4 regions of the Paenibacillus sp. RC21 genome follow, and region 4 is predicted to be linked to each of the others. Evidence: a T-box and tRNA genes for the amino acid it is inferred to sense, from the RefSeq annotation. Region 4 holds a T-box; the other regions hold tRNA genes.

Region 1 (7,925 bases), on a different contig from region 4:
CCTTCTTTTAATAAAAAGTATTTAATTAACAATAAATTTAATTTCCGCCCCGTCCGGATACTCTTCAAGCTTATGACCTACCCAACTACCAGCTCCTCAGTTATCACTAGGGGTTATGTATCGAATCTATTTACTTCCTAAAGATAAGATGGTTATGATTGATTTAGGCACAGATAGAACTATTGATTCATATAAGCTTAAAAGTGATTCAAAGAATATGAGAATAAGCTTTTATAATCGGGATGTAGGTTATGAAGGTGCATTTGCAACGAATGTAGGGGATGGAGATCTCAAAACGCTTCCTGATGAAAAAAAGTTTCTAATGTAATCGAACCAACATAACCAACTGGTGAACGCGCTATTCTGACTGTAACAATGGACAATGGATTTGATAATTCCTTTAATAACTGTGATTAACAACGACGAATAACAGAGGAAGAATGAAAAGAAAGTGGTATTTAAGACCAATGGTCATAATTTTAATGATCATTATAACCCCGCCGATAGGCTATTTGAATGTATTCTTCAATAGGAAGAAATTTGAACCCAATGAACGATTAGGCTATTTGGCAATAGCCACAGTATTTGCTGCCCTATGGTTAACTAAATTTCTACCGCATTCATGGCGAATTCCCGCTATAATAGTTGTTGCACTTATTGGGATATTCATATTCAGAAAAAAGTAAATAATAAAAACAATCCCCGTTACCTTAATTGGTTGGCGGGGATTGTTTTTATTTACGTTTAAGCTCCACCAATTTGATCACGAAGCTCAATGCTATGACCGTAAGTTTGAACAGGCATACTGAAGATAAACAGAAAGCTAGTTGCTATTACTAGAAGCACCATTTTTTTCAACATTGTTTACCCACACCTTTTCAATAAGATTGAAATACTCCGCTTTAGTTTCAGGAACCGCATGGGCTTGAAAACGAACGAACAATCCCATACAGTTTATAAAATATGTCTCATTATTTAGTATATTCGCTTTTATCGATGCATTCATCAAATGTTTAAAGCCAACAGCATAAATCCCTTTGTGTAAATAGTAATAAGCTAACTCATAATCAAAACGTGCATACTGGTCTGGCACAACTTGTTGGGTATACATGTCAGCAGATGGTCGCTGTTGAGCAAAAGAATCAATCTCCGTTTTAAACCGCTGGAGTATTTCATCCACATTTATCTGATATTGGTTAGTCGCCATTAAAACATTCAATAGCTTGGTAATCATCTCTTGATCCGTTCCATCTGTGGCTGCAATATACTCAACATAATCCAGAAGCACACTTGTATCTCCAGAAAGAAGTTTATTTACAAATACATTACCCTCTGCCCAGTGCCCAAACAAGCCGATCCAATGCAGGGTATCCTCGTCCGTCTCTTTGACCCAATCTAAATTAACGTAGGCGTATGTATAATCTAGAGCTTGTTGATAATCGCCTTGGGCTTCACAGACACTTGCACACAACAGGTCAGCATAAGTGATGTACACAAACATGGGACGACTCAGCCTTTTATCATGCTCCACGCACTTTTGCTTCTTCTGCTGATGTTTCAAAGTATATTGAATTTCCGCTTTCCCCTTCATTTTTCTCGCTGTTTCATCCAGCTTGTCCCATTCACGCAATGAACGATACACATTCGCCAAATCTTTCAACGCATCAAGCTGATCTATTTCATCCAGTCGTTCGACAAAGGGCTCAAATAGCGTAGCTGCCCTGAGATTTCGGGTCTGATCGTCTCCAACCTGAATTGTAAACATACGATACTGACAGATGGCCAGACGTTCAGAGTGCTGGTACTTCTCTCCTTCCGCAACCCCCTCATAGAGCAACAACGCAGCAGCGTGCCGACCTTGTGCGAATAAAATTTCCGCTGCATCAAATAGCTTCGGGGAATATAGCAGCTTGTCCATGATATGACCAACTACACGCTTAATCGCTTCCAGCTTATCCAGCTCAGCACAGCGATACAATACTGGCTCAATTCGCCGCCAATCCGGGGAACGTTCGATGATGTAATGATCTATGTATCGTTCGTAAAAAAAGCCTTCGGGTAATCCCATAGCCAGCGTGATTCGATCAAGCTGATGTATAGCCACAGGACGATGCTTAAGAATCCAATTATTAAGTGTTCTTTGATGAACACCTGAACACTCGGCAAATTGTGCCAATGTCAAGTCATTTTGCTTTAGATATTCTTCCAACTCCGCTAAAATCGTAGGTGTATGTTCCAAGTCACAACCACCTTTCATACAAAAAATCCAAATTTTATAATCTTATCTCAGATTATTGTCCAAATATTGGCATGTGTCAATATACTTTTTCTTGATATTGGCATATCAAACCAAAGCCCTTTCCCCAAATCAGGTAGTCGCTCTCTCCACTAATTTAAACTCCAAATGATGTAACGTTTCATCCAGCCCTTCAAGGGTGTTGCGAATCATGATGAATGCGTTCTCAGCTTGTTTATCAATCGGGTAATGAATCGTTGTTAAATCAAGCAAATGCGAAATTTCCGTGTTATCAAATCCGACCACCGCACATTGATCCGGCACAGAAACGTCGAGCCTGCGTGCTTCGGTCAGCAGTCCTGCTGCCAAATAATCTGTAGAACAAGCGAAGGCATCCGGTTTGTCCGTTTGTTCTATCCACCAATGGGCGATATTTTCACCCTCTGCTATTGAATTTAAACCATAAAAATGCGGGAAGGCCTCAGCGTCCAGATCATATTTTTCACAAAAATCATGATAGGCCCGGATGCGTTCCTTCGTATTAAGCCCCCGCATATTGCCATACACATTTACAATTTTCCGGTATCCTCGGGCATACAAATGCTCCAGCGCCAGCGTATAGCCCTGATACTGATCCATGAATACAGACGGGATTGCCTCTATGGTCACACGCTGCCATGTCACAATCGGACCATATTTGGTATAATGCTCGATCACACTCCACTCATTGACGCGAATCATACAAACCAAGGCATCCAACTGCTTTCTTCGCAACATTTCCAGTGCTTCAAGCTCCCTTTCCTTATCCCCATTCGTAATAAAAAGGGCTATATTAAAGCCATGCTCCTGAGCATACATCGTAAAACCACGCACAAATAAATTCAATGAATCATTAAAAGAAATTGAAATAATTCCTATGAGCTTTGTCATGCCCGTTTTTAAAGAAATCGCATTCAAATTAGGAACGTAATCCAGTCGGTCTATGACCTCCTGCACACGCTGTCTTGTCGGTTCACTCACATACGGGTGGTTATTAATGACACGGGACACCGTTGCCGAGGATACACCCGCAAGCTTTGCAATCTCATGGATATTCGCCATAGTCCTCACCTCGTTCTCTCTATTTTAGCATGTCTTTGCGCTAAGCCTCCAGAATCTCATCACACCCCCAAAATTGTTTTTTTCAACCCCCTTGACCTGTAATGCATTACAGAGATTACAGTGAAATAGAAGCTTGAGAAAGCGGTTTAAAAAAATGTACTCAGGAGGCAACAATCATGAAAAAAGGCTTAAAGATAGCAACTATCGGTGGCGGCTCCAGCTATACTCCGGAATTAGTAGAAGGCTTCATCAAACGTTATGCAGAGCTCCCTATTCGGGAATTGTGGCTGGTAGACATTGAGGCAGGACGCGAAAAGCTGGAAATTGTAGGGGCCATGGCCAAACGAATGGTGAAAGCGGCAGGCATTGATTGTGAAGTACATTTGACGCTGGATCGTCGTGAAGCCTTGGTAGATGCCGATTTTGTAACAACACAGTTTCGGGTAGGCTTGCTCGAAGCCCGGATTAAAGATGAAAGTATTCCGTTAAAACACGGTATGATCGGTCAGGAAACCAACGGTGCCGGAGGAATGTTCAAGGCCTTCCGTACCATTCCTGTCATCCTCAGTATTGTCGAGGATATGAAAGAGCTGTGTCCGAATGCGTGGTTGATTAATTTCACCAACCCTGCAGGGATGGTCACCGAAGCCGTGCTTCGTTATGGTCAATGGGACAAAGTCATCGGATTATGTAATGTTCCAATCGGCGCGATCAAGAGTGCATCCGCTGTGCTGGACAAACCGGAAGAAGAACTGTTCTTTAAATTTGCAGGAATTAACCACCTTCACTGGCATAAAGTATATGACAAAACAGGGACCGAATTAACTGAGCAGGTGATTGAAGGACTGTACGCGCCTGGCGCAAAACCGGAAAAGGTCGTTGAAAATATTAGAAACATGCGTTTCCTGTATGATCAAGTGCGTCATTTGAAAATGCTGCCTTGTCCATACCATCGTTATTACTACATGACAGATAACATGCTGAAGGAAGAACTAGAGGAAGCCAAAAATGAAGGAACTCGGGGTCAAGTCGTCAAACGTCTGGAAGAAAGCCTGTTTGAACTGTATAAAGATCCTAATCTGGATTACAAACCGGAGGAACTATCCAAACGCGGCGGCGCGCATTACAGCGATGCAGCCTGTGAAATTATTAATTCCATCTATAACAACAAAGGCACACTGATGGTGGTTAGCACACGTAACAATGGTGCAATTGATGATGTTCCTTATGACAGCGCGATTGAAATTACCAGTGTGATTCGCGCACATGGTGCAGAACCTGTAAACTTTGGCAAATTCCCGCCTGCACAGCGCGGCTTGCTGCAAGTGATGAAGGCGATGGAAGAATTGACGATTGAAGCGGCGGTAACGGGGGACTACGCAACAGCTCTGCAAGCCTTCACCCTGAATCCGCTTGTACCAAGCGGTGACATCGCCCAAACGGTGCTGGATGAATTGCTGGAAGCGCATAAAGAGCATTTGCCACAATTTTTTGCGCATAAGGCGAAAGCAACGGTATAAAACAAAAGCAGAGCTTTTCCTATCACTTAATTGATGTTCCACGTTCTGAGGTTCGAAGCTATTGAATCCAGTAAAAGAGGCCGTGTCAGACACGGCCTCTTGGTATTTAATTATTCTCCCACAGTAACTCGTAGCTAATCCATCGCTCCAACTCCCGGGATAGAGCCACGTATTGTGGCTTAATTCAGATTATTAATAGGCAGTCCAACCTGCATCGGCAGTAATCACTGTAGCGTTCACAAAACCTGATTCATCCGAAGCAAGGAATAAAGCCACCTGTGCTATTTCCTCCGATTTTCCAAGACGTGGATTAATAGCCATTCCCAATTGCTGTCTGGAAGCACCAAATTTATTTAGATTAGTTATCGTTGAATTGATGTTAGTTTCCACACCACCTGGAGCAATTGCATTACAACGTATTCCTTGTGGAGCATACATGTAGCCTGTATTTTTAGTAAAACCAACAACTGCATGTTTAGAAGCTGTATAAGCTCCACCAGCTCGCCCACCAAACAACCCACCTGCAGAAGCTACGTTCACAATGACACCTTTTTGTTTTTCTAAAAAGATAGGTAGAACTTTACGAGTAGAACGCATAACACTGGTTGTATTAATCGCAAAAATTCTTTCCCACTGGTCATCTTTAATATCGCCTGCCGGTTCCATGTTATCCATAATTCCGGCATTGTTTACCAGAATATCTACTGTACCATAGGTGTCAACGGTCGTATCAATCAGATTCTGAATATCTTCTTCTTTTGCAACATTAGCAACTACGACGATAGCATCTCCACCATTAGCTTTGATTTCTTCTACCACATTAGTAGCTGCATCTGCATTAATATCGGACACCACTACCTTGGCCCCTTCTTGTGCATAAAGCTTGGCAATAGCTTTACCCATACCGGAAGCTGCACCTGTGACTACTGCAATTTTGTCTTGAAGTCTCATTTCTATCCTCCTCGTCTGCATCTGTATCCTGTATAATGTTCGACAGTTGTTCATCAACTTTTACAATTATAGTATAAAGAAGCACATCAGCTAAAATCATCAAACGCTACTTATTTTGCTCACTAGCAAACACTTTTATACATTAATGTCTATTAAATAGGGGGACATTTTATAAGAACTATCAGTCTATCGAAGCTCTGCTTAATGAAATTATAGACGATGTCACTACTGATTAATCGCATCATATCGTGAACCCTGTGAGCATAACTGGAACACAAAAAAGCTCCCTTACGGAAGCTTCTCTGTTATACGTCCCAGGAGGGATTCGAACCCCCGACCGACGGCTTAGAAGGCCGTTGCTCTATCCAGCTGAGCTACTGGGACAAAATGGTATTCGTTGGAACCTTATGTATTCAGCGCATTGATTATTATATCATATTTTTGCTAACTGTCAAAAGCATTTTTTTATCGTACAAGTAAACAGGCTGCAAAAGGAATCATTTGGACGCTGACGGGGTATTATGTACAAAAGGCCATGCTACGAAGGAGGTATCTAATCCGTGAGAGGTCTATTGTCATCACTTTGTTATTTCAGTATTTTTTTCGCCCCTTTTCTGTTGCCTGTTATTGTATGGATTGCGGTACGGGACGAGTATGTTCAGGGACATGCAAAAAAGGCCATTTTGTCGCACATTTTCCCCATTATCGCGGCGATTCCGCTATTGTATTTTATCGCAACGGCGAATCATGCAGGTTCTGTAATCGGGTTTGTGCTGCTATTCGCTGTGGTCTACCTCGGGGTATTTGTCTACAACATTTACAAAGGAATTATGACGCTCCGTGAAGCCGCATAAATCTGAAGAAGAAGCCTCCTGCATTCCGCGAGTTAAGCGGGATACGGAGGCTTCTTTAAAATTTTTAATGGACAAATTTATTTATTACCGAAACGTCTAGGACTTTTTGGCACTTCATGCCTTACGTTTTTCTCAAGCACTTCTTCCGCAAATTCATTGTTATGAATATAACTGCTGCCTTTGTTCTTCTTATACTTCGCTTTGCCGTCTATGATTTCCCCCTCCTTTCACGCTGATCCCGCGGTGGCGCTGGAGCCCAAATCAACAAAAGCCGAGGCATGGCGCATCCTATTCTCATACGCCGAACTCCTTGGCAAATTCCGTGCTGAGCTGCCCATAGGAAAGTAACTCCCTTTTAAACTTTTCCCGTTCTTCCCCGGCCGTAATGTGTGTGGAGTCGGTAAAAGCCTTGTCCGTCACTTCCTCAAACGCGGAATGCAGGTTATTGTCGTACCAATCCAGCGCCAGATCGGCGTCGTTACGAATGATGCGTACCACGTCATAGCCTTCCTGACCGTCCTGCTGATTGGTGGCAGTGATGTAGACCAGCAGTTCCGGGTCATCTGCCGCGCCTGGCCGCACCTCTACCTCTGCGCAGCGTACTCCGTCAAGTTCGGTGAAGCGGCGTATTTTAGCATCCTTGATGTAGTACATTTGCCTTCCTCCTTCCTTGCGAATACACGGGTTGCCCCATTTGTAGTTTTCGGAACGGACAGACATTTTATGCTCCTTTTCGGCATATATACTGATGAACTGGGGATTTAGTTTTTGTTTCATCCCAACACTGGATGAACACGACAAAGAGAGGATGAACAGACATATGTGCGGAATTACTGGTTTCATACAGTGGAACGGAGACTTAATGCATCAATCGGAGCTGCTGCTCAATATGACGCAAACGCTCTCCGATCGCGGACCGGATGCTGCAGGCACCTGGATATCCAACCCGTGTGCCTTCGGACACAGAAGACTGAGCGTCATGGACCCGGAAAACGGTGCTCAACCCATGATCCGGCAGCTTGAGGATATCACTTATACGATTGTATATAACGGGGAAATATATAACGCGCCTGAGCTGAAAAAAGAGCTGCAACAGCGAGGGCATTTTTTCCGGACACAATGCGACACAGAGGTATTGCTCGAAGCCTACATGGAGTGGGGCCCGGATTGTGTGGATCGGCTGAATGGCATTTTTGCCTTTGCGGTTTGGGACAGTGAGCGGGAGCAGGTATTTCTGGCACGGGACCGGCTGGGAGTCAAGCC
Region 2 (7,925 bases), on a different contig from region 4:
AGTCGCAGCATTCGTGATCAGCCCAAAGGTTTTGAGCAGTTCCCGCGCAACCTTCACTTCTTCCACTGGATCGGCACTCAGCGAAATACGCATGGTCGAGCCAATGCCCGCTGCCAGCAAGGCACCCATTCCCGCTGAACTCTTAACGGTTCCGGTAAAGAGGGTACCCGCTTCGGTAATACCCAGGTGTAGCGGATATTTGATGATTTCGGCTGCCTTCGTATAAGCAGCAATCGCCATAGGTACATCAGATGCTTTCAGCGACACGATAATATCGTGAAAATCAAGCTCTTCCAGTATACCGATATGATACAGTGCGCTTTCTACCATCGCTTCCGGCGTAGGATAGCCGTACTTATCCAGCAAATGCTGTTCCAATGACCCGGCATTCACACCAATCCGAATCGGAATTCCCTTTTCCTTGCATGCCTTAACGACAGCTTCCACTTTTTCACGACGACCAATGTTGCCAGGATTGATACGAACCTTGTCAATTCCGTTTTCAATCGCCAGCAAGGCCAGCTTGTGGTTAAAGTGAATATCCGCTACGAGCGGAATATGGATCTGTTTTTTGATTTCCTTAATGGCTGCGGCAGCTTCCTCATTGTTGACGGTGACCCGTACAAGTTGGCAACCCGCCTCTTCCAAACGGAGAATTTCAGCGACAGTAGCTTCCACATCTGCTGTTTTGGTCGTACACATGCTTTGGATGATGACTTCATTGCTGCCGCCAATCGTCAGATTCCCGACTTTAACGGGACGTGTGTCTTGTCTTAAGAACATGTACTTTTCTCTCCCATTAACACCAAACCTCCACCCCATAAAACCTCATATGGGTTTAGTGAAGTGGAGATCCGGCTTCTCATGTTTTAGAGATCGCGAAGTATCAATCCTTAGGCGCTCTCTTCTTGTTTTTTATCCTTATCTGTACCACCGAGTTCCGGTGCGATTTTATCTTTTACAACTTGCTCATTGATGACGCAAGTCGTGATATCATCACGGGAAGGAACCTCATACATCACATCCAGCATAATGCCTTCAATGATCGCACGAAGGCCACGGGCACCCGTGTTACGCTTGATGGCCTCACGGGCAATGGCTTCCAGAGCATCTTGCTTAAACTCCAAAGTAACATTATCCAATTCGAGCATCTTCTGATACTGCTTGACTAATGCATTTTTGGGCTCAGACAAAATACGAACCAATGTGTTCTCATCAAGCGGCTCCAGCGTAGAAATAACTGGCAAACGTCCTACAAACTCCGGAATCAGACCGAATTTCAAAAGATCTTCAGGCAACACCATAGAAGTATATTCGCCCGGTTTCAAATCCTTTTGATCTGTAGTGGCATTGAAGCCGATGACTTTCTTGCCAACACGACGTTTGATCATTTGCTCCAGACCGTCAAAGGCACCGCCGCAAATGAACAGGATGTTGGTGGTATCAATTTGAATGAACTCTTGATGAGGATGCTTACGACCACCTTGTGGAGGTACAGAAGCAACCGTGCCTTCCAAAATTTTAAGCAAAGCCTGCTGCACACCTTCACCCGATACGTCACGCGTAATGGACGGGTTTTCGGATTTGCGGGCTACTTTATCAATTTCGTCGATGTAGATAATGCCGCGTTCAGCTTTTTCCACATCATAATCGGCAGCTTGAATCAATTTTAGCAAAATGTTTTCAACGTCTTCGCCCACATAACCTGCTTCCGTAAGGGAAGTGGCATCTGCAATGGCAAAAGGAACGTTCAAGATTTTAGCCATGGTTTGCGCAAGCAACGTTTTACCTGAACCTGTAGGTCCGAGCATCAAAATGTTACTTTTTTGCAGTTCCACATCATCAATTTTGTTCTGCGTATTAATACGTTTGTAGTGGTTATATACCGCTACGGACAACGATTTTTTTGCTTGATCCTGACCAATTACATATTGATCCAGAATGTCACGGATTTGCATTGGTTTCGGAATGTCTTTCAGATCTACTTCTTCCTCATGACCCAATTCCTCTTCCACGATTTCTGTGCACAACTCGATGCATTCGTCACATATATATACGCCCGGTCCAGCAACTAGCTTGCGAACCTGATCCTGAGATTTACCGCAGAAGGAACATTTCAGTTGTCCTTTTTCATCATTAAATTTAAACATAGAGCCACCCCTTTACAGATTAATCGGTCTAGACAGCACCTGGTCAATGATGCCGTATGCTTTTGCCTCTTCCGCTTCCATGAAGAAATCCCGGTCAGTATCACGTTCGATTTTTTCGAGGGGCTGACCCGTACGCTCGACATAGATTTGATTCAGCTTGGCACGCGTTTTGAGAATCCAGTCCGCATGGATCAGCATATCGGAGGCTTGCCCCTGAATGCCACCCAACGGCTGATGGATCATAACTTCGCTGTTGGTAAGCGCATATCTCTTGCCTGGCGCACCCGCTGTGAGTAGCAAAGAGCCCATACTTGCAGCCATGCCTACACAGATCGTCGATACGTCTGGCTTAATGAATTGCATTGTATCATATATACCCATGCCCGCAGTTACAGAACCGCCCGGCGAGTTAATGTACAAATTGATATCCTTCTCCGGATCTTCCGCAGAAAGGAATAATAGCTGTGCAATGACGAGATTGGCGACATCGTCATCAATCGGGCCACTCAGGAAAATAATGCGATCCTTAAGCAACCGCGAGTAAATATCGTAAGATCGTTCTCCTCGATTCGTTTGTTCCACAACCATAGGGACGAGACTCATCACGACCAACCTCTTTTCTTTATTGAAATGAACACCAGTATTCATCCACTTCCTTAAGTCCCATTAAAACGGAAGCGGCAAGCATGAAACGGGAACACCTTACAAAATATTTTAACATGTTCAGAGTCTCGTGTCATATTTGCATCCGCTCATATATGCAGTGCGGGCTGTTATACAACGTGCTTAGCCGAGACCTTCTCATATTTAACCATGTTTCGTATGTATGTGCAAATGTACAGCAGTGACTTATGTACAACAATAAAGCGCAACTCACAGAATTTTCCATAAAAGACTAAAATATGGATTTCCCAAGGTAAAAATAAGGCACGTAACTTTCACTACGTGCCTTATCCCTATCTAATTGCTACGTTGCAACCTGTTTGGCATACCCCGTATATTTTATCGTTTGAATTACTCGACAGCTTCAGCTGGCGCTTCAACTTCTTTGCTGTTTTCCAACAACAAAGCGATCGTTTTGCGCAGTGAAATTTCTTCTTTCAGGTTTGCGAACGAGCCGTTACCTTCCAGAATACCGCGAATTTCTTCAACCGAACGTTTGTAAGCTTCAGCCATGTTTTTCAGCTCTTCATCAATTTCCGCTTCGGAAACTTCGATGCTTTCCGCTTTAGCCACTTGCTCCAGCACGAGGTTGTTGCGTACACGCTTCTCAGCATCCACTTTCATTTGCGCTTCCAGATCTTCCTGGCTTTGGCCGGAGAATCCGAGGAACATTTCAAGATTCATGCCTTGGCTACGCAGACGGTTGTCAAAATCGCGAACCATGTTTTGCACTTCACTTTTGATCATCGCTTCAGGAATGTCGATTGTTGCGTTCTCAGCAACCTTCTCCACTACCGCACCCTCACGGGCAGCTTTAGCTTCATTTTCCTTACGCTCCAGCAGTTGCTTTTTCAAGTCTTCCTTGAATTCAGCCAGTGTATCAAATTCACTTACGTCTTTTGCAAATTCATCATCCAGCTCAGGAAGAACTTTGCGTTTCAGTTCATGAACTTTCACTTTGAAGACTGCTTGTTTGCCAGCGAGATCAGCAGAATGGTAGTTCTCAGGGAACGTTACTTCAACGTCCTTGGAATCGCCTGTGTGCAAACCGACCACTTGCTCTTCAAAGCCAGGAATGAACGTATTGGAGCCCAGCTCCAGAGAATACTTCTCAGCTTGTCCGCCTTCGAATGGTACACCATCAACGGAACCGTCGAAGTCGATAATAGCCGTATCGCCGGATTGTGCAGCATCTTCATCAACGACAACCAGCTCGGCATGACGTTGTTGCAAACGCTCCAGCTCTTGAGCCAGCTCTTCGTCAGTTACTTCGAGTTTGCTTACAGGCACTTCTACACCTTTGTACTCACCCAAAGTCACTTCAGGCTTAACAGTAACCTTGGCTTTGAATTTGAAAGATTCGCCTTTAGCGAATTGATCAATTTCAACGTCAGGGCTGTCTACCGGGAAAATATCCGTTTTTTCTACAGCTTGGCTGTAGGCTTCTGGCAGCAGGAAGTCAATTGCATCCTGATACAAGCTTTCAATACCATAACGCTTTTCAAAAATAGGACGTGGTACTTTACCTTTACGGAATCCTGGTACACTTACTTGTTTAGCCACTTTATTAAAAGCTTTGTCGAGTGCAGCGGCTACACGATCCGCGTCAACCTCAACTTCAAGAACCCCAAGGTTCTTCTCTATTTTCTCCCAAGTTGCTTTCATTTTATGCTTTCCCCTCCAACAAAATCTTCACTTAGTTTTCATACGATCAACGCACACAAAATAACCACTATAGTATATCTAACATTACTATCTTTTTCAAGGGCAGCTCCTTGAATGACTTCACAGGTAAACGTTTCCGGCCGTTATGGAGTGTTCATTCCCGCCGCTACGAATAGACGCATCGACCGATATACCTGCTCAAAACGGAAGCGCAATGCATCGGTAATGCCATATATAGCACGGGTTTCTTCCTCGTCCTTGTTGCCACTCAGACTCTCCGATACCGTCTGATGGAGTGCTGCCGCCCAAATATCCGGCATCCCGTCCTCCTCCACCAGCATTGACCTGTAATCTTTCGTACCGTACACCGCCATCACAAACTGCGACCATAGCTCCTGCGCAAAATAGAACAGCGTAGGCTCATGCACTTCAGTCTGATCGGCCACCCGCTCCAGAATACGCATAATCGGTTCAGGAAATTCATCCGGCCGCAACGGAATAGACTCAATCTCGATTTCTGCCTTCTCATCTCCCCGGCTGATTTCGATCGTCCCTTCCATTCCGCGTCGTCGTAGTGTCTGCAAAACACGGAATTGAAGCAGAGGGTGGATTTCCCGTTCCTTAATCCAGTTAAGCAGCGCATCGTCGATTTCTGGCAGATCCAGATAAGACAGTTGTTCCAGCGCTAAAATCGTCTGTTCCGACAACGGTTCATCCATAGCCATATGTAGCAGCTTGTTGCCGTAGCCTGCATCCTGCTCCTGCTTGAAGCGCGCATGTTGGCGAGCCAGCTCTGCTTCATTGACCTCATCTTCTGCCGTAGTGTCCGTGTCCGCCCCTCTGTCGGCATACTGTGGAAATGCGGCCTCCAGCCATTGTAAAAGGGCCTCCCACTCTTCGTATTGCTTCTGTTCCTGTCCCTGACACTGCATCAAAAAACGCAGCATCGCCATCGCCTCTCCGTAACGCTCGTTTTCAAGCATTACAGTGAGTTGAATTTGATAGTAATCCAGTGTCTTCGGAAACAAAACAATATTATTTTCTTTTGTCGTCACCTTGGAGTCCTTTATTAAAGGCACCCCCTCTCCACCGCAAGCTAAAGTATTTGTAGATTATATGAGAAACAGCGGCCGAAGTCCAACCTCTCGTCTTCCACATATTCACCTGTATTCTAACATACCCTTTTATGAGGCAAAAAAAACGATAGCTACTTTGATTTTTATGCTAAAGAAAGCCTGAATACCGGATATATGCGAAATAAAGCTTGAATTTTTTTTATCCATGTGATATATTAATCTTCGCTTGAATTTTATGTCCCAGTAGCTCAGCTGGATAGAGCAACGGCCTTCTAAGCCGTCGGTCGGGGGTTCGAATCCCTCCTGGGACGTTATCGTGAGAAGCTTCCGTAAGGGAGCTTTTTTTCGTTTCACAACCCCGCACAAAAAAATATATTCTATTCTAATGTAGAAAAGTTCGTATCCACTTCAAAAAAACGCTGAGAATGCTATCATCTAATGTTAAATATTTTCCGACGAGCATGAACTGACGAAGTGCCACAGAAATAAAGCAGTATGCTTACATGTTTGGTACGGCAAGGGAGAATTAATAAATGAAAATCATATCTTGGAATGTTAATGGCTTAAGAGCCTGTGTGACCAAAGGATTTTATACTTATCTAAAAGAAACGAATGCTGATATTTTTTGCGTACAGGAAACCAAGCTTCAAGAGGGACAAATCCTGATGGAGAATATGGAGGAATACACACAGTACTGGAATTATGCCGAGAAAAAAGGATATTCTGGCACCGCTATCTTCACCAAAATCAAACCTCTTTCTGTGCATTATGGACTTGAAGAAAATGGGGAACCTGAAGGCAGAACCATTACTTTGGAATTTGAGAAATTTTATCTGGTTAATGTATATACTCCGAATACCAAACGGGATTTGACCCGACTGCCATACAGACTGGAATGGGAGGACCGTTTCCGCAGCTATCTGCAACAGTTGGATGCATTGAAGCCTGTCATTGTTTGCGGAGATTTGAACGTGGCTCATCAGGAAATTGACCTGAAAAATGCGAAAGCCAACCGCGGAAATGCCGGATTTACGCCTGAGGAACGTGACAGAATGTCGCAGTTGCTGAGCGCTGGATTTATAGACACCTTCAGATACTTTAATCCTGACAGGACGGATGTTTATTCCTGGTGGTCCTACATGCCGAAGGTGAGAGAACGGAACATCGGCTGGCGGATCGATTACTTTCTCGTCTCGGACAGACTTCGCCCGCTGTTGATAGATGCAAGCATTGATTGCCATATTACGGGCAGCGACCACTGCCCTGTTATACTGGATATGCAAGATATTTCAGCATAGTCCCCCCTTACACAAAAATTTATGCAGTCTTAAAAGCCGTCATGCTCTGTTATTGCAGCATGACAGCTTAAATTATCATGATAATCTATTTAAAACCCGTTATTCGCCATCACTTGCTTGAACCACAGCGCACTTTGTTTGGGTGTCCGTTCCTGCGTTTCGTAATTAATATGTACAATACCGAAACGTTTGCTGTAGCCCCAAGCCCATTCAAAGTTATCAAGGAATGACCAGACAAAATAGCCCTTGAGCTGCCCTCCCTCCCCGATGAAGCGATGGCATACCTTTAAATGCTCCTCAATGTAGCGCTGACGTCCAGTGTCCTCAATCTTCCCATCCATCAATTCGTCCTTCATCGCTGCTCCGTTTTCCGTAATCAGAATGGGCAAGCCCTTGGTAAAATCCTTCTCAATCCGAGTTAGCAGCTTATAAAAGGATTCGGGGTGAATCTCCCATCCCATATCCGTTACCGGTTCCTCGAAGCGAACCTGCTCTGCCTGAAGCAACGAAGCGTCTGTAGCCGCTCGAATGACGCTGCGGGCGTAGTAATTGATGCCCAAAAAATCCCCCGGCTGCTGAATCAGCTCCATATCACCAGGCTGTACAAAATCCAAGCCGTTCAGATACGCCCCGTACCATTCCACCATATCCTCTGGATATTTCCCGTTAAACAACGGCTCGGCAAACCAACGATTGATAAAGCCATCTCGGCGGACGGTAGCGGCTACGTCCTCAGGTCGCTCAGAAGCAGCATCCACATGTTCCATGTTCAGTGTAATTCCTATCTTACCTGTCAGACCCTTTTCCTTGTGCAAATGGATGGCAATGCCATGACACAACAGGACATGGTGAGCGGCAGTAAAGGCTTCGTTCCAGTTCTCATGGCCGGGAGCATGTTCACCTGTACCATAGCCCAGGATAGAGGCACAATAAGGCTCGTTGATCGTGTTCCACCAGTTTATGCGTTGTCCAAACCGATCCATGATTACAGAGGCATACGTCATAAAATGCTGGATAATCCTTCGATTTGTCCAACCCCCCTCGTCCTCGATCCACTGCGGAAGATCCCAGTG
Region 3 (7,925 bases), on a different contig from region 4:
CTGCAACCTTTTCCCTTAGTTTCCGTCTGGAAGGTACATACATCATCAAGAAAAGAGGGCGAATATGATGAAGCATTGGACAAAAGCTGCAAATACAGCAGTTCTGGCAGGAGCATTATTGGCAGGAGTAGTAGCGGGAGGATTATGGACAGGAGCAGATCGCGCCTATGCCGCGTCAGCATCTACGACGGTAAGCAGTGTAATTAATGTGAGTGGCAGCGGGGAAGTATTGGTTAAACCCGATATTGCCTATCTATCCATCGGCGTACAATCTGAAGGAAATACAGCAGCAGCTGCCCAAAAAGCCAACGCCGCTAAAATAAGTAAGGTCACACAACTGCTGAAAGAAAAGTGGAGCATCAGTGCAGACGACATTCAGACGAGCCAGTTCTACGTGCAGCCTAACTATACCTATGACGAAAAACAAGGACAGAAGCTCAAAGGCTATATTGCCAATCATACGCTTTCCGTAAAGTACCGTAATTTGGATAAAATCGGTCAGTTACTGGATGAGGCTACACAGTCTGGAGCGAACAACGTGGATAATGTGCGTTTTTCGGTAGAAAACTCTTCAGCTTATGAAGAAGAAGCGATTGCCAAGGCGTTGGGAAATGCTCAATCCAAAGCCAGTGCTGTAGCGAAGGCAACCAAACGAGGGCTTGGAACTCTCCTGAACGTAACGGTAGATGGGGGAGATGCCCAAATCTTCACACAACGTGAGGCTGCTATGAGTAAAGCACTCTTGGATACAAGCGGCGGAACAGAAATACAATCCGGTCAAGTGACTGTGAAGGTCCAAGTATCGGCACAATACGAATTGAACTAACGTACAGATGATAACGAAGCCACAAGCGTCCTGCTTTATTTGCAGGATGACTTGCTGGCTTTTTTATATGTCGAAATTATTTTGTAATGAGTCTGTAATAGCTGGGTCCCCTAGATGTACAGATTGAAATCGGAGAGTGTACAGATTGTAAACTACGAACATAGGGGGATAGATATAATAAGTAAAGTAATCAATACACGTAGAATACACATCTATAACAGGAGGAATATTTAATATGAACAAGCATACAAAAAAATGGGGCTCCGCACTGCTGGCAGCGGGAATTTTAGTAGGAGTTGCAGTTGTTCCCGTTTCCTATATCGAGGCAGCTTCATACAAACAACAGGCTACAGCACAGCAACCAGGTATTTCTATTAAATGGAATGGTAAAACGTTGGCGACCAAAGGGATTCAGGTGAACGGAAGCACAGTGATTCCCGTAGCAGCATTGCGCGACAGCCTGGGGATTCCGGTGAGTTATGATGCCAAAACAGCGACTTATACCGTAGGTAGTGGGTACAATAAGCTTTACATCATGTCCTCTTCCTCCGATGGTCCCTATGTCAATGTCAATGGAATAACCACACGCAACATGGACGCCAAACAGATCGCCGGGAAGCTGTACATTCCTATGAGTCTGCTGAAAGACTATCTGGGTATCGATGCTCAGTGGAATGCAGCTCAGAAAACAGTAACAATGAGTAAAAGCCAGCTAAATCCGATCACGATTACGTCCCAATCTCTTCCGGCTTCGAGTGATGCAAAGGTTTCCTACAAGGTTAAGTACTCGCAAATCAGCGGTGGCCAGCTAAACCCTGAAGCTCAGCAGGCCATTAATAGTGTGCTCAAAAAGCAAGCGGAGGGAATACTGGCAGCAGGCAAAAAGCAAGTAGCAGAGGGTGAACCTACAGTAGAAAGACCGTATACTTTCAGTAATGATTTTGCTATTGCCTATAACCAACAAGGGATTTTGAGCATCATTATGGAGGATTACTCCGATACGGCTGGTGCTCATGGTATGACGGCCCGTAAAGGATATACGTTCTCACTCGCTGATGGAAAATTGCTGCAATTGTCTGACGTGCTGAAGGCCAATCCTAATTACAAACAGTTTCTTAATAGCGACCTGAAGAAAAAAATTAATGGTCCAATGGTGAATGAAGGCGGCTTTGGTGGCTTCAAGAATATTGCGGCTAATCCGAATTTTTATGTAACGAATAGCGGTGTGACGATTGTGTTTGACTTGTATGAGTATGGGCCTTATGCGTATGGTATTCCTGAGTTCACTTATTCGTTTGGTCAATTGTTGCCTCAAGGCAGCAAGCCTTTTACTGGACAGAATGAATAGTACAAATGAATAAGTTAGATTATCTGTACACAAAAGAATAGTAAACGAAAAAAGCTGCCTACCGGATACAATCATCCGGGGCAGCTTTTTTCGTTTACCAGCTATTCAGAGGCCATAATTCGTTCTCTTACACACCTTCTGGAGAGGAGCTAGTAAGCACTTTATCAATAATACCGTATTCCTTGGCATCATCCGCGGACATGAAATAGTCACGGTCTGTGTCTTTTTCAATGCGCTCCAGTGGTTGGCCTGTGCGATCTGCGAGAATGCGGTTCAATTTGTCGCGCATTTTCAGAATGCGGCGGGCGCGGATTTCAATATCCGTTGCTTGACCTTGTGCGCCACCCAGCGGTTGGTGAATCATAATCTCACTGTTCGGCAAAGCAAAACGTTTGCCCTTGGCACCTGCGTTCAGCAAGAACGCACCCATGGAAGCCGCCATACCTACACAAATCGTAGACACGTCAGGTTTAATATATTGCATCGTATCGAAAATGGCCATACCGGCTGTGATCGAACCGCCAGGGCTGTTAACATACAAGTGAATGTCTTTTTCAGGATCTTCGGCAGCCAAAAACAGCATTTGCGCAATAATAGAGTTGGCTACAACGTCATTGACGTCCGAGCCCAACAAAATAATGCGATCCTTCAACAGTCTGGAATAAATGTCATAGGCGCGTTCGCCGCGGTTACTTTGTTCTACTACCATAGGAACATAGCTCACGTCAAAAAACCTCCCTTTAATATCGTTAATGGATTTGGTGGACATGCCGATTACACGTCCCTATTTATAAACTGTTACCGTATTAACCACATGATAAACAATTTCAAACAAAAAGTCAAAGAAAGTCAAACTAATAGTCAAAAAAAAGAGCCCTCTGCGCTCTTATTGGTTAAAACAGTATATAGAAGCATTTAGACATTCATATAAAATGGCGCGCCCGCGAGGAATCGAACCTCGATCTCAGGCTCCGGAGGCCTACGTCATATCCGTTGGACCACGGGCGCACAGCTAATTGGAAACAAAGATGATTATATGATATACGGCATTGAATTGCAAGCTTTTATTACGTGCGCATATTCACATAAAAAGTTGAGAAATATAGGTTCAGATAGACTTGCATGTGGAGCAAATATTGGGTAAGATATACGTGGGACTTAAAAAGTTAACCCGGGACGTTTTAAGACCAGTTAGTGATATAGTATTAAAGATAGAACTTAGAAGTGTGCGGGAGTGGAAAGCATGCGAAAGATATTAGAAATACAGAAGCAGCTTCTGCCCGACCTCATGGATGTTTTGAAAAAAAGGTACACAATCCTGCATCAGATTATGCTGTCCGATGTTATTGGACGCAGAACGCTGGCGGCTTCACTGAACATGACCGAGCGCGTGTTGCGCGCCGAAACCGATCTTCTTAAAGCCCAAGGGCTGATTGAGATTGAGAGTGTGGGCATGAAGGTGAGCAAAGCAGGACTGGATCTGCTGGAACAGCTGGAGCCAATTGCGAACAACTTGTTCGGCCTGTCCCAATTGGAGGATCAGATTCGTCAAGCCTATGGTTTGAGGAAGGTGGTTGTCGTTCCAGGGGATTCGGATGCTTCTCCTTTAACGAAGCAGGAGCTGGGTCGTGCCGGGGCAAAAGCGCTGCTGAGTGTTATGGACGACGAGGATGTGGTCGCCGTAACAGGTGGCACGACGATTGCCGACGTGGCGGACCAACTGACACTACCTGCTAATGGCCCACTTAAGGGCGGATGGTTCGTACCAGCACGTGGGGGTTTGGGAGAAAGCATGGAAATGCAGGCGAACACAATTGCTTCCACAATGGCTCGTAAGGTCGGCTCACAATACCGTCTGCTCCATGTACCGGATTTGCTCAGCAATCATGCTTACAACTCCCTGCTTGAAGATACGAATATTCAGGATATTTTAAGCCTGATTCGCGAGAGTCGGATCATCATTCACGGGATAGGCAACGCCATAGCAATGGCACGTAGACGCAAGCTCGACCCTGAAACCTTTGCCCAGATCAGCAGTGAGGGCGCGGTTGCCGAATCGTTTGGCTATTATTTTAACGAAGACGGCGTCGTTGTTCACAGAATGCTGACGCTTGGACTCCGTTTGGAGGATATCAGGCGTACCGAGACGGTTCTAGGCGTAGCTGGAGGTAAGAGCAAGGCGGCCGCTATTCATGCAGTGCTGCGTTTCGGGCAGGAAGATATTCTTGTCACCGACGAAGGCGCTGCTGCTGAAATTGTAAGCCATTATTTGAATGGTTAAACGGATTTATGAATTGTGTTGTCTTGACGGGCTTTCGGGTCTGTCTTGAATATATAAACTAAACTAAACGAACTTTGGGAGGAACTCACTCATGACAGTTAAAGTTGGTATTAACGGTTTCGGACGTATTGGACGCCTTGCTTTCCGCCGGATTCAAAACGTGGAAGGTATTGAAGTAGTAGCAATCAATGACTTGACAGATTCCAAAATGCTGGCACATCTGTTGAAATATGATACAACACAAGGTACTTTCCAAGGAGAAGTAGAAGTACACGATGGCTTCTTCAAAGTTAACGGTAAAGAAGTTAAGGTTTTGGCTAACCGCAACCCAGAAGAACTGCCTTGGGGAGACCTGGGTGTAGATATCGTTCTGGAATGCACAGGTTTCTTCACAACTAAAGAAGCTGCTGAGAAACATTTGAAAGGCGGCGCTAAAAAAGTTGTTATCTCCGCTCCAGCTACTGGCGACATGAAAACTGTCGTTTACAACGTAAACCATGAAATTCTGGACGGTACTGAAACTGTAATCTCCGGTGCTTCTTGCACAACAAACTGCCTGGCTCCTATGGCTAAAACTTTGCAAGACAAATTTGGTATCGTTGAAGGCCTGATGACTACAATTCATGCTTACACTGGCGACCAAAACACGTTGGATGCTCCGCATGCTAAAGGCGACTTCCGTCGTGCTCGCGCTGCAGCTGAAAACATCATTCCTAACACAACTGGTGCTGCTAAAGCCATCGGTCTGGTAATTCCTGAACTGAAAGGTAAACTGGATGGCGCGGCTCAACGTGTACCAGTAGCAACTGGTTCCCTGACTGAGCTGGTAACTGTTCTGGAGAAAAACGTAACTGTTGAAGAAATCAACGCTGCGATGAAAGAAGCTTCCGATCCTGAAACTTACGGCTACACTGAAGACGAGATCGTTTCTTCCGACATCAAAGGTATCACTTTCGGTTCTTTGTTTGACGCAACTCAAACTAAAGTCCTGACTGTTGGCGACAAACAACTGGTGAAAACTGTAGCTTGGTACGACAACGAAATGTCCTACACAGCACAATTGATCCGTACGTTGGAATACTTCGCTAAATTGGCTAAGTAAGAACAGTCTTATCGCGCAACATCATAGAGCGGAAACAGCAGTTATTGTTTCCGCTCTTTATATATCAAAATGTGCCTTAAATTCCTGTTTCGTAAAATTAAAAGGGTGCGGAGGAATATGGAGATGAACAAAAAGAGCGTACGTGATATAGAACTGAATGGAAAACGGGTGTTTGTTCGTGTAGATTTTAACGTTCCGGTTGAGGACGGTAAAATTACGGATGACAAGCGTATTCGTGAAACCTTGCCAACGATTAACTACCTGATTGAAAAAGGTGCAAAAGTTATTTTGGCGAGTCACTTTGGACGTCCAAAAGGTCAGGTCGTTGAATCCATGCGTCTGACTCCTGCTGGCGTGCGTTTGTCTGAACTACTCAAAAAGCCTGTTGTTAAAGTGGACGAAGCAGTTGGTGAGGCTGTTAAAGCGAAAGTGGCTGAACTGCAAAACGGCGACGTGCTGTTGCTTGAAAATGTACGTTTCTATCCAGGAGAAGAGAAAAATGATCCTGAATTGGCGAAGCAATTTGCTGAGCTGGCTGACATTTTCGTGAATGACGCATTTGGTGCAGCGCACCGTGCTCATGCTTCCACAGAAGGTATCGCGCATCTTCTTCCGGCTGTTTCCGGCTTGCTGATGGAGAAAGAATTGTCTGTAATCGGTAAAGCTCTTTCAAACCCAGATCGTCCTTTTACAGCCATTATCGGCGGTTCCAAAGTAAAAGACAAAATCGACGTGATTGACAACCTGCTGAACATTGCAGATAACGTAATTATTGGCGGCGGTTTGGCTTATACATTTTTTAAAGCTCAAGGTCATGAAGTGGGTCAATCCCTACTGGATGAATCCAAACTGGACGTAGCTCTTGGATTTATCGAAAAAGCGAAGAAACTCGGCAAAAACTTCTATCTTCCGGTAGATATCGTTATTTCTGACGATTTCAGCGCTACGGCGAACACGAACATTGTTGATATTGACGGCATTCCTGCAGATTGGGAAGGCGTGGACATCGGACCGAAAACACGTAAAATCTATGCAGATGTTATCAAAAACTCCAAACTGGTTGTATGGAACGGACCAATGGGCGTATTTGAAATGGAGCCTTTCGCTGGCGGTACGCGTGAAGTAGCGGAAGCTTGCGCAACAACAGAAGCATACACCATCATTGGTGGCGGTGATTCTGCGGCAGCGGCTGAGAAGTTCCATCTGGCTGACAAAATGGATCATATCTCTACTGGCGGCGGCGCATCCCTTGAATTTATGGAAGGCAAAGCACTTCCGGGTGTTGTTGCACTCAACGATAAGTAATCAAACGTACTGCGCATAATAAATGCTTTAGGGCAGCTAATAGTTAGGAGTTGAAACCATTGAGAACACCGATTATCGCGGGTAACTGGAAGATGTTTAAAACCGTACCAGAAGCTAAAACTTTCATCGAAGAGATCAAAGGCAAAGCAGAGGTTGCAGGAGTGGAAAGCGTGATCTGCGCACCATTTACGAATCTTCCTGCTCTGGTTGAAGCAGTAAAAGGTACATCTATCAAAATCGGCGCACAAAACCTGCACTTTGCAGAAGACGGCGCATTTACAGGTGAAATCAGCGGCGGGATGCTGAAAGATCTGGGCGTAGACTACGTTGTGATCGGACACTCCGAGCGTCGTGAATATTTTAACGAAACAGACGAAACAGTGAACAAAAAGGTTCATGCGGCATTCCGCCACGGCCTGACTCCGATCGTATGTGTAGGCGAAAAGCTGGAAGACCGTGAAGCCGGTCAAACCAAAGCGGTTGTAAAAGTGCAAACTGTAGCGGCTTTTGCTGGTTTGGCTAAAGATCAGGCTGCACAAGTGGTTGTTGCTTATGAGCCAATTTGGGCAATCGGAACAGGTAAATCCTCCACTTCGCAGGATGCGAATGAAGTCATTTCCTATATCCGTAGTTTGTTGAAAGAACTGTACGATGAAAATACAGCAAATGCTGTACGGATTCAGTATGGTGGCAGCGTGAAACCTGAAAATGTGGCTGAATATCTGGGCCAAAGCGACATCGACGGCGCACTTGTAGGTGGCGCTAGTCTTCAACCAGCGTCTTACATCGCGCTTGTTGAGGGGGCGAAGTAAGATGACAGTACCAAAACCGGTAGCCTTAATTATTATGGATGGATTCGGACTGCGCGAAACTGTGGAAGGCAATGCGGTTGCACAGGCGAACAAGCCGAACTACGACCAATACTTAAGACAATACCCTCATTCAACGCTTACAGCGTCTGGTGAAGCGGTAGGTCTGCCGGAAGGGCAAATGGGTAACTCCGAAGTAGGTCACCTGAACATCGGCGCAGGCCGGATTGTATATCAGAGTTTGACCCGCATTT
Region 4 (7,925 bases):
TATCATAGCAAGGTTTGCATGTGGATCAAATATGAACTGTATGTACGACCTTATTAAGTGAGCAAAGGAGCGATGGACAGTGACAGAGGAGCGGTTGCAACAGTCAGAGCTTCAACCGGCGGCGCGCCAGCATGATCATTTGGTCAATCGCGATATGATATTGGCGAAAGCCCAAGAGTTGGCGGGTATTTTGGGCAACAGTGAAGAAGTGCAGGTATTTCGGAAAGCAGAAGATAAAATCCGCGATCATGAGCGCATCCAGCTTCTGATTGCAGCAATGAAGAAAAAGCAAAAGGAAATTGTGGCTTTCGAATCCTTGAAGAATCAGACGATGATTTCCAAAATAGAGGCAGAGCTGCAGGAGCTTCAGGAAGAGCTTGACGGTATTCCGATTGTAACGGAGTTTCAGCAAAGCCAGGTAGAAATTAATGAACTGCTGCAAATGGTTATCATGGCAATTCGTGATACAGTTGCCGAAAAGGTGAATGTAGAAGAGGGAAAAAGTACTTCTTCCTCCAATTGCAGTGACTAGAATGATGTATGGTGTGGAGGCTCAGCCTCCACGCCTTTTTTTCAGGAGCAACTTGTAATCATATGTACTGTATCAGACCTCAAGAGGAAATGGGGCATCATAGAAAGGATGAAAACAAGGAATGGATATCTTGCGTAGTTTGGTAGAGGGTGAAGTAAACACATTTTGGGAGTATTTAGGATGTGAATTAATCGAAGCTGATGCAAATGAGGTACATATCGCTTTACAGGCTGGACCGCAGCATACCAATGTGGTGGGAATTGTTCATGGGGGCGTGCTCACAACATTGATGGATCAGGCGATGGGGATGGTTAGTATGGTTTCACGCAATATGGAATTATGTGTGACGACGAATCTGAACGTTCATTTTCTGTCAGCGATGAAACAAGGGCGATTGGAGGTTAAGGCACGAATTCTCCATCAAGGGGGGCGTACCATAACGACTGAGGCGGAAGTAAAGGATAGTGAAGGGATACTCGGCTGCATGGCTACAGCGACATTCCGGGTATTGCGTAAACAACCAGATCATTTGGATAAGGCCTGACGCTTGACAAAACTTTTTATTATGTCATAATGAATTTATCAAAACGATATAATGTGGTGATGCCAATGGATAACGAACGTATAAACGAAGAGACGCAGAAGGCGTCGTATAACATTAAGAAATATCGCACCCCGGATGGTGCTCCGGCAGATATCGTCATGTTCACCTTAACCAAGCGGGAGCGCAAGACGGTGACAAAGACGTTGCCGATCCGTGAGCTGAAGGTAATGCTTATCAAGCGTCGTAGTTGGCCGTTTGCCGGACGTTGGGCGTTGCCGGGGGGCTTTTGTCAGGAAGATGAATCCATTTACGGAGCTGCCAAGCGCGAGCTGTTAGAGGAAACCGGCGTGGACGGCGGTCATCTGGAGTACCTAGGTGTGTATAGTGGACCTGGGCGTGATCCGCGCGGGTGGATCATATCGCATGCGTTTTTTGCACTGGTAGAGGAATGGATGCTGGAGCAGCGGCAAGCGGCGGATGATGCTTCCGAGGTTGGGCTGTTCACGATCCGTGAAGCGCTGGAGGAATTGGAGCTGGCGTTTGACCATCGGGACATTATTGTGGATGCCTACCGGAAGATTCAGTTGCAAATGCTCCAGACGACGATAGCCAAGCAGTTTTTACCTCTGCATTTTACATTGGGCGAGCTGTATCAGGTCATTCAAAGTGTCGTACCGGATTTCGAAGAGCCGAACTTTATTCGCAAAATAACGTCGACTCGCAGCAGACAGGGAATATTGGAAGAGGTACGGGACGAGAATGGCAAACCGCTCAGCTCCAACCAGTATTCACAGAGACCGGCACAGCTTTATCGTTTTAGTGACAGGGTGCCGCGGTTGTCTATCTACACCTAATGTATTGTAGTAGGTCACGTAAAGAACGCACACTCCCCAACTTGAGGATGAAGGAGCTGACTGAACGATGGAGGCATTGATTGTTATTGATTACACGAATGATTTTGTGGACGGCAATCTGCCTGTTGGACCACCGGCAATAGAGCTGGATGAACGGATGGCAGCCATTACGCAGGCGTATGTGGATCAAGGGGACTTTGTCGTAATGGCAGTGGATCGGCATGAGGAAAATGATCTTTATCACCCGGAAAGCAAACTGTTTCCTCCGCATAATATTCGTGGAACCGGGGGACGAGATTTGTATGGCAAGCTCCATAACCTCTATGCCAATCAGAGTGATTCCATCTATTGGATGGATAAAACACGATACAGCGCCTTCGCTGGCACGGACCTGGAACTCAGGCTGCGCGAACGTAGTATTACAGAAGTTCATTTGATCGGTGTATGCACGGATATTTGTGTACTGCATACGGCTGTAGACGCTTATAACAAAGGATTTGCGATTACGGTATACAAGGACGCTGTGGCCAGCTTTAATCAGGCCGGACATGATTGGGCTTTGGGTCATTTTCAGGGCAGTCTTGGAGCCGCCGTATGGTCGGCTGAGGATACGATTTTACGCCAGAAGAAGTAAATAACTTAACGATTGTGCACCCATATCCGATAACAGAATGGAGTCGGATATTGCTGAATCCAGATGGATGAGGCGGTACGTCGCTGCAAAACCGGGGACAGTCAGAGAGGATGATTATGATGCAGTCAACGAGCCTCGCATTACATACAGATAAATATCAGATTAATATGATGTATGCCCATTGGGTGAACGGAAGTCACCAGCGAAAAGCTGTGTTTGAGGCATATTTTCGCAAGTTGCCCTTTGGCAACGGATATGCGGTGTTTGCAGGTCTGGAACGCATTGTGAATTACATTGCAAATCTGCGCTTTACAGAAGAGGATATCCGTTACCTTTCAGAGCAAGAGGAGAAGTATGATCCTATGTTTCTGGAGGCATTGCGCCAGTTTAGGTTTGGTGGAACCGTTCATTCAATGAAAGAAGGGGCACTTGTTTTCCCGAATGAGCCTCTGGTACGTGTCGAAGGAACGATTATGGAAACACAGCTGGTCGAGACAGCATTGCTGAATTTTATGAACTACCAGACACTGATTGCGACAAAGGCGTCTCGCATCAAGCAGGTGGCAAGCGGCGATACGCTGCTGGAATTTGGCACACGACGGGCGCAGGAAGCAGATGCGGCGATTTGGGGAGCACGGGCTGCTTATGTAGCGGGCTTTGACGCGACATCTAATATGCTGGCAGGTGAGCATTTTGGTATTCCGACGAAGGGAACACATGCTCATTCATGGGTGCAGACCTTTATGAGCGAGCAGGAGGCTTTTGACGTGTATGCGAAGGTTTTACCGGATCAGGTCACACTGCTGGTAGATACCTTTGATACGCTGGAGAGCGGCGTTCCCCATGCGATTCGGACAGCGAAGATGCTGGAGAGTCAGGGTAAACGGATGAATTCGATCCGGCTGGATAGTGGTGACTTGGCTTATTTATCCATTCAGGCTCGGGAAATGCTAGATGCCGAAGGGCTGGATTACGTACAAATTGTAGCCTCTAATGATTTGGATGAAAATACAATTTTTAACTTAAAGGCCCAAGGCGCGCGTATCGATGTATGGGGTGTGGGGACACAGCTCATTACAGCTTCGGATCAACCTTCATTGGGCGGGGTTTACAAGCTAGTCGAACGGGAAGTAGAAGGAGAAATGCTGCCGACGATTAAAATTTCGGGCAACCCGGAAAAGGTATCCACACCGGGTAAGAAGGATGTATATCGTATTATAGATAAGAAGAAAGGGAGAGCTGTCGCCGATTATATTTCTTTTCCGGACGAAGACCGTCCGCGCAATGGAAAGCGGCTGAAACTCTTTAACCCGTTGCATCCGTACATGAAGAAGTATGTGGAAAATTACGAGGCAGTTCCGATGCTGGAGCCTATTTTCGTAAATGGGCAGAAAGTGTATGAACTTCCCGGGCTGGATGAAATTCGCGCATACCATACTTCCCAGCTGCAACTGTTCTGGCCGGAATATTTGCGGAAAATGAACCCGGAAATTTACCGTGTAAATCTCAGTGAAAAGGTATGGGGGCTGAAACAAAAGCTGATCGACAGCTATATGCAGCCAGAAGTGGAAGAAAAGGAATAGTTTTAAGAGGCACCCTGCAAATAATGGGGTGCCTCTTTGTGTTTCAGAGCATAAGAGGAAAATCTGTGTGTTATTTGTAAATTTCCCTCATGACATGCCGCAGCTCAGGTATAATAATGCGCTCCACCGCCAAACGGACGGCTCCACGTGAGCCTGGCATAGAAAATACGGCTGTCCGGTCGACAGTGCCAGCTACAGCACGACTCAATATCGCTGCAGAACCAATATCCTCGGCAAAGCTTAAATAACGGAAGATTTCCCCGAATCCGGGCAGTTCCTTATCCAGCAGAGAGGATACGGCTTCATACGTTGTATCACGCGGGGAAATACCGGTGCCGCCTGTCAGAAGAACAGCCTCAATGTCATCGCGTTCCGCGGCTTCGGATACCAGTTGCCGGATGCCATCATAGTCGTCTTTGACGATAACATATCGGGCCACCTGATAGCCGTTCGTTTCCAACAGATCCACCAGTAGACGTCCTCCGGTATCTGTTTCCACGGTGCGGGTGTCGGAGACGGTTACAACCATGCAGCTAACCTGCTGTGGGGCCTCCCGTCGATGCTCCTCTACAGAAGATATATTCATTTGCAATGCTCACTCCTCGATCTATGGTTAGACATACTCTTTTTACAATAGAGGAATGATTGTCGGTGTGCAAGTCAGGAGCAGGCATTAGGGAGTTGTGTGATTTATCCCCTTGCACGGATGGGATGGAATATAGTACACTTCCTTACATAAGCCGGGATTTTTTGTTTGGTCAAGTTGAAAGCGTGAACAACGGTTGATTAATCTCAATTGTCGACGGGTAATAATACAGCAGGGTCAACAACAGGGAGGTAATGTATTATGAAACATTCATACCAACAATGCGTGGATGCTTGCCTGGAATGTATGAACGCTTGCAACGTCTGTTACGTGGCGAGCTTGAAGGAATATGATTTGGCTATGCTGCGCGAGTGTATTCGAGTGAGCCGGGAATGTGCAGAAATATGCGGGTTTGCTGCTCAAATGTTGGAACGCGGAACGGAATTTGCCGAGCAAATTTGTGAGCTGTGTGCCAAAGCCTGTGAAGTATGTGCTGCTGAATGCGGTAAGCACGCTCATGAGCATTGCAAGCAATGTGCAGCAGCCTGCCGCCGTTGTGTTCAGGCATGCCGCCAAATGGTGGCTGTGTAATTACATATAATCGAGCCAGCGCCTGAACAGAAAATAAAACATTGCTTTCTACAGGATAGGTTTGTATAATGATGGGAATTAACGTCTTGGAACGGGAGAGTAGCAGGGGAGCCATATCATTACAGCGAGCCGGAAAAGGTGGAAGCCGGTATGAGGCCCAACGTGAAGCGCACCCGGGAGACGGTTGTTCCAACACGGAGTTCCGTTAGTAGTTCAGCCCGGCAGACACCGTTATTTGTCATTGGAGTGAAATCGGCGATTATGCATAGTTCATTGCACAATCCGATTTACGAAGAGTGGTACCGCGGGGATATTGAAGTTCTCGTCTCTTGAATAATTCAAGAGGCGGGAGCTTTTTTTGTTAGATTCTAATGAAAAAAAGGAGAGAAAGCCATGCTGTTATCGATCGCTACTCAGGCTATTTCTGCCCATACGGGCTTGGAGGAAAAGGAGATTTCCTCTTTATTGGAGGTACCGCCACAACCGGAATGGGGGGATGTAGCGTTTCCCTGTTTTTTGCTGGCTAAAAAGTTTAGGAAGGCTCCGCAGCAAATTGCGTTGGAACTGGCGGAGGCCATAACCCGTAAGGAAGGACTGACTGCTTCGGCATCAGGAGCCTATGTCAATATAACACTGGGGCGTTCCATTCATATTCCACTGATGCTGGCTGAATTGAGCAAACCCGAATTTTTCAAGCCAGATCTCGGACACGGACAGCGGGTAGTGATTGATATGTCTTCGCCCAATATTGCCAAACCGTTTGGTATCGGCCATCTTCGTTCTACTGTCATCGGTGCTGCACTGTACCGCATTCTCGGGGAAACGGGGTATGTTCCGGTTAGTGTGAATCATTTGGGGGATTGGGGAACACAGTTTGGTAAGCAAATTGCGGCTTATAAAAGATGGGGAAATGAAGAGCAGCTACAGCAAGATCCGATTGGAGAGTCACTTAAGCTGTACGTGCGTTTTCATGAGGAAGCCGAGCATGACCCATCTTTGGAGGACGAAGGTCGAGAATGGTTCCGCCGTCTGGAGCATGGAGATACCGAGGCTCAGCAGCTATGGGAGTTTTTTGTTGAAGTCAGCCTGCGTGAATTTGATCGCATGTACCAGCGTCTGAACCTTACATTTGATCATGTACTGGGAGAGAGCTTTTACAATAATAAAATGCAGGCGGTTGTTGCCCGATTAAGGACGAAAGGTTTGCTGGAAGAAAGTGACGGTGCGCTTGTGGTGCGTCTGGAGGATGAAGGGCTGCCGCCTTGTCTGATTTTGAAAAAGGATGGGACTACCATCTATCCGACCCGTGATTTGGCTACGGCGTTCTACCGTCATGAGGTGATGAAAGCTGATCGGTTGCTGTACGTGGTAGGTGGAGAGCAGCAGTTGCATTTCCGGCAGGTGTTTGAGGTGCTAAAGCGTGCAGGGGAGACGTGGGCGGAGCAGTGTGAGCACGTGCCGTTTGGTCTGATGCGTTTTGCAGGTAAAAAAATGTCCACAAGACGCGGCAAGGTCGTGAAGCTGGAGGAGGTGCTGGATGAAGCGGTGGCCCGCGCTCTAACTATCATCACCCAGAAGAATCCCAATTTACAGGATCAACAGGAAATAGCCGAGGACGTCGGCATCGGGGCGATCATTTTTGGCGACTTAAAAAATAACCGCCTGAACGAAGTGGATTTCTCACTGGAAGACGCGTTAACCTTTGAAGGTGAGACAGGTCCTTATGTACAATACACACATGCACGTATACGCAGTCTTTTGGAAAAAGCTTATGCTGGCGCCGGTACGGTGGATGGTTCTGGTATCGACGTTCCTATGAGGGAACATCCAGTATCTGATTTCACCGATGCATCGGATGAAATGCTGGGGGATGCAGGCTGGGCACTGCTTAAGCAACTGGTTCGTTATCAGGGACAACTGGAACGTGCGGCTCGGCAACTGGAACCTTCGGTTATCGCGAGGTTTGCGCTGGATACGGCGCAGGCGTTCAACCGCTTTTACGCCAAGGAGCGGATTGTCGATGGTGGGCCGTGGCGCATTCAGTTGGCTGGACAAACTGCTGATATTTTGGCACATACGCTGCATCTTCTTGGCCTGAAAGCACCCTATCGGATGTAGCCAAATGGCCTGAGGAAGAGTGCCCGCAAAGTGAGTATCCTTAGAATATAGCCTAGGACGTGAGCAGAAAAGAGTTAAACGGGTTACACTAACTGTAAGTATCGTAGGCTTTTTTTACAATCAATTTTTGAGTATCTGAAACATTTGTTGATAGTATTGCGTCGATAAGTATAGAAGAAACATAGTAAATATGGAGGTGCATCTCATGAAAAAAAACAAAAGCGTGACAGCAGCTTTGCTGGTGATCTGTTCGTTGGCAGTGGCTACGTCAGCTTCGGCATTTCGTGATATAAAAGGAACAGAGCAGGAGAAGATTGTAAGTTCGCTTCAGAACAAAGGTATTATTCAGGGCATCACGAAGGATAAGTTTGCGCCTGATCAATCACTTACGTATGCACAAGGGGTGCATATGGTCGTTAATGCGATGGATCTTCAAGTTATGCCGGATTTCACGACGGGTTCCTTCGCCAATATTCCGTCTTC

Evidence for each region. A T-box is a leader RNA that pairs with one kind of tRNA and senses whether it is charged. The one in region 4 lies ahead of argS (arginine--tRNA ligase), so its partner is inferred to be a tRNA-Arg.
Region 1: it has a tRNA-Arg gene. The T-box ahead of argS (arginine--tRNA ligase) is inferred to sense a tRNA for this amino acid. The anticodon was not compared.
Region 2: it has a tRNA-Arg gene. The T-box ahead of argS (arginine--tRNA ligase) is inferred to sense a tRNA for this amino acid. The anticodon was not compared.
Region 3: it has a tRNA-Arg gene. The T-box ahead of argS (arginine--tRNA ligase) is inferred to sense a tRNA for this amino acid. The anticodon was not compared.

What each region holds. Positions count from the first base shown of each region.
Region 1 is NZ_JBIYCS010000005.1:91,568-99,492, forward strand. Features, by position in the region: partial or broken gene ABIA61_RS26645 (NucA/NucB deoxyribonuclease domain-containing protein) at 22-126, opposite strand; gene ABIA61_RS17435 (hypothetical protein) at 149-328, shown strand; gene ABIA61_RS17440 (helix-turn-helix domain-containing protein) at 824-2,239, opposite strand; gene ABIA61_RS17445 (LacI family DNA-binding transcriptional regulator) at 2,369-3,337, opposite strand; gene ABIA61_RS17450 (6-phospho-beta-glucosidase) at 3,514-4,857, shown strand; gene ABIA61_RS17455 (SDR family oxidoreductase) at 5,050-5,808, opposite strand; tRNA gene ABIA61_RS17460 (tRNA-Arg) at 6,119-6,192, opposite strand; gene ABIA61_RS17465 (magnetosome magnetite crystal formation protein family) at 6,369-6,662, shown strand; gene ABIA61_RS17470 (hypothetical protein) at 6,957-7,316, opposite strand; gene asnB (asparagine synthase (glutamine-hydrolyzing)) at 7,483-7,925, shown strand, end outside.
Region 2 is NZ_JBIYCS010000005.1:42,699-50,623, forward strand. Features, by position in the region: gene ispG (flavodoxin-dependent (E)-4-hydroxy-3-methylbut-2-enyl-diphosphate synthase) at 1-783, opposite strand, end outside; gene clpX (ATP-dependent protease ATP-binding subunit ClpX) at 894-2,150, opposite strand; gene clpP (ATP-dependent Clp endopeptidase proteolytic subunit ClpP) at 2,163-2,753, opposite strand; gene tig (trigger factor) at 3,165-4,478, opposite strand; gene ABIA61_RS17255 (hypothetical protein) at 4,622-5,557, opposite strand; tRNA gene ABIA61_RS17260 (tRNA-Arg) at 5,792-5,865, shown strand; gene ABIA61_RS17265 (exodeoxyribonuclease III) at 6,088-6,852, shown strand; gene ABIA61_RS17270 (GH1 family beta-glucosidase) at 6,942-7,925, opposite strand, start outside.
Region 3 is NZ_JBIYCS010000008.1:22,770-30,694, forward strand. Features, by position in the region: gene ABIA61_RS21490 (SIMPL domain-containing protein) at 68-826, shown strand; gene ABIA61_RS21495 (stalk domain-containing protein) at 1,062-2,174, shown strand; gene clpP (ATP-dependent Clp endopeptidase proteolytic subunit ClpP) at 2,302-2,898, opposite strand; tRNA gene ABIA61_RS21505 (tRNA-Arg) at 3,108-3,182, opposite strand; gene ABIA61_RS21510 (sugar-binding transcriptional regulator) at 3,418-4,455, shown strand; gene gap (type I glyceraldehyde-3-phosphate dehydrogenase) at 4,547-5,557, shown strand; gene ABIA61_RS21520 (phosphoglycerate kinase) at 5,681-6,862, shown strand; gene tpiA (triose-phosphate isomerase) at 6,922-7,674, shown strand; gene gpmI (2,3-bisphosphoglycerate-independent phosphoglycerate mutase) at 7,676-7,925, shown strand, end outside.
Region 4 is NZ_JBIYCS010000001.1:437,546-445,470, forward strand. Features, by position in the region: gene ABIA61_RS02115 (YlbF/YmcA family competence regulator) at 80-532, shown strand; gene ABIA61_RS02120 (PaaI family thioesterase) at 654-1,076, shown strand; gene ABIA61_RS02125 (NUDIX domain-containing protein) at 1,142-1,930, shown strand; gene ABIA61_RS02130 (cysteine hydrolase family protein) at 1,998-2,564, shown strand; gene ABIA61_RS02135 (nicotinate phosphoribosyltransferase) at 2,684-4,147, shown strand; gene ABIA61_RS02140 (MogA/MoaB family molybdenum cofactor biosynthesis protein) at 4,218-4,733, opposite strand; gene ABIA61_RS02145 (four-helix bundle copper-binding protein) at 4,995-5,324, shown strand; T-box leader at 5,403-5,657, shown strand; gene argS (arginine--tRNA ligase) at 5,718-7,442, shown strand; gene ABIA61_RS02155 (S-layer homology domain-containing protein) at 7,648-7,925, shown strand, end outside.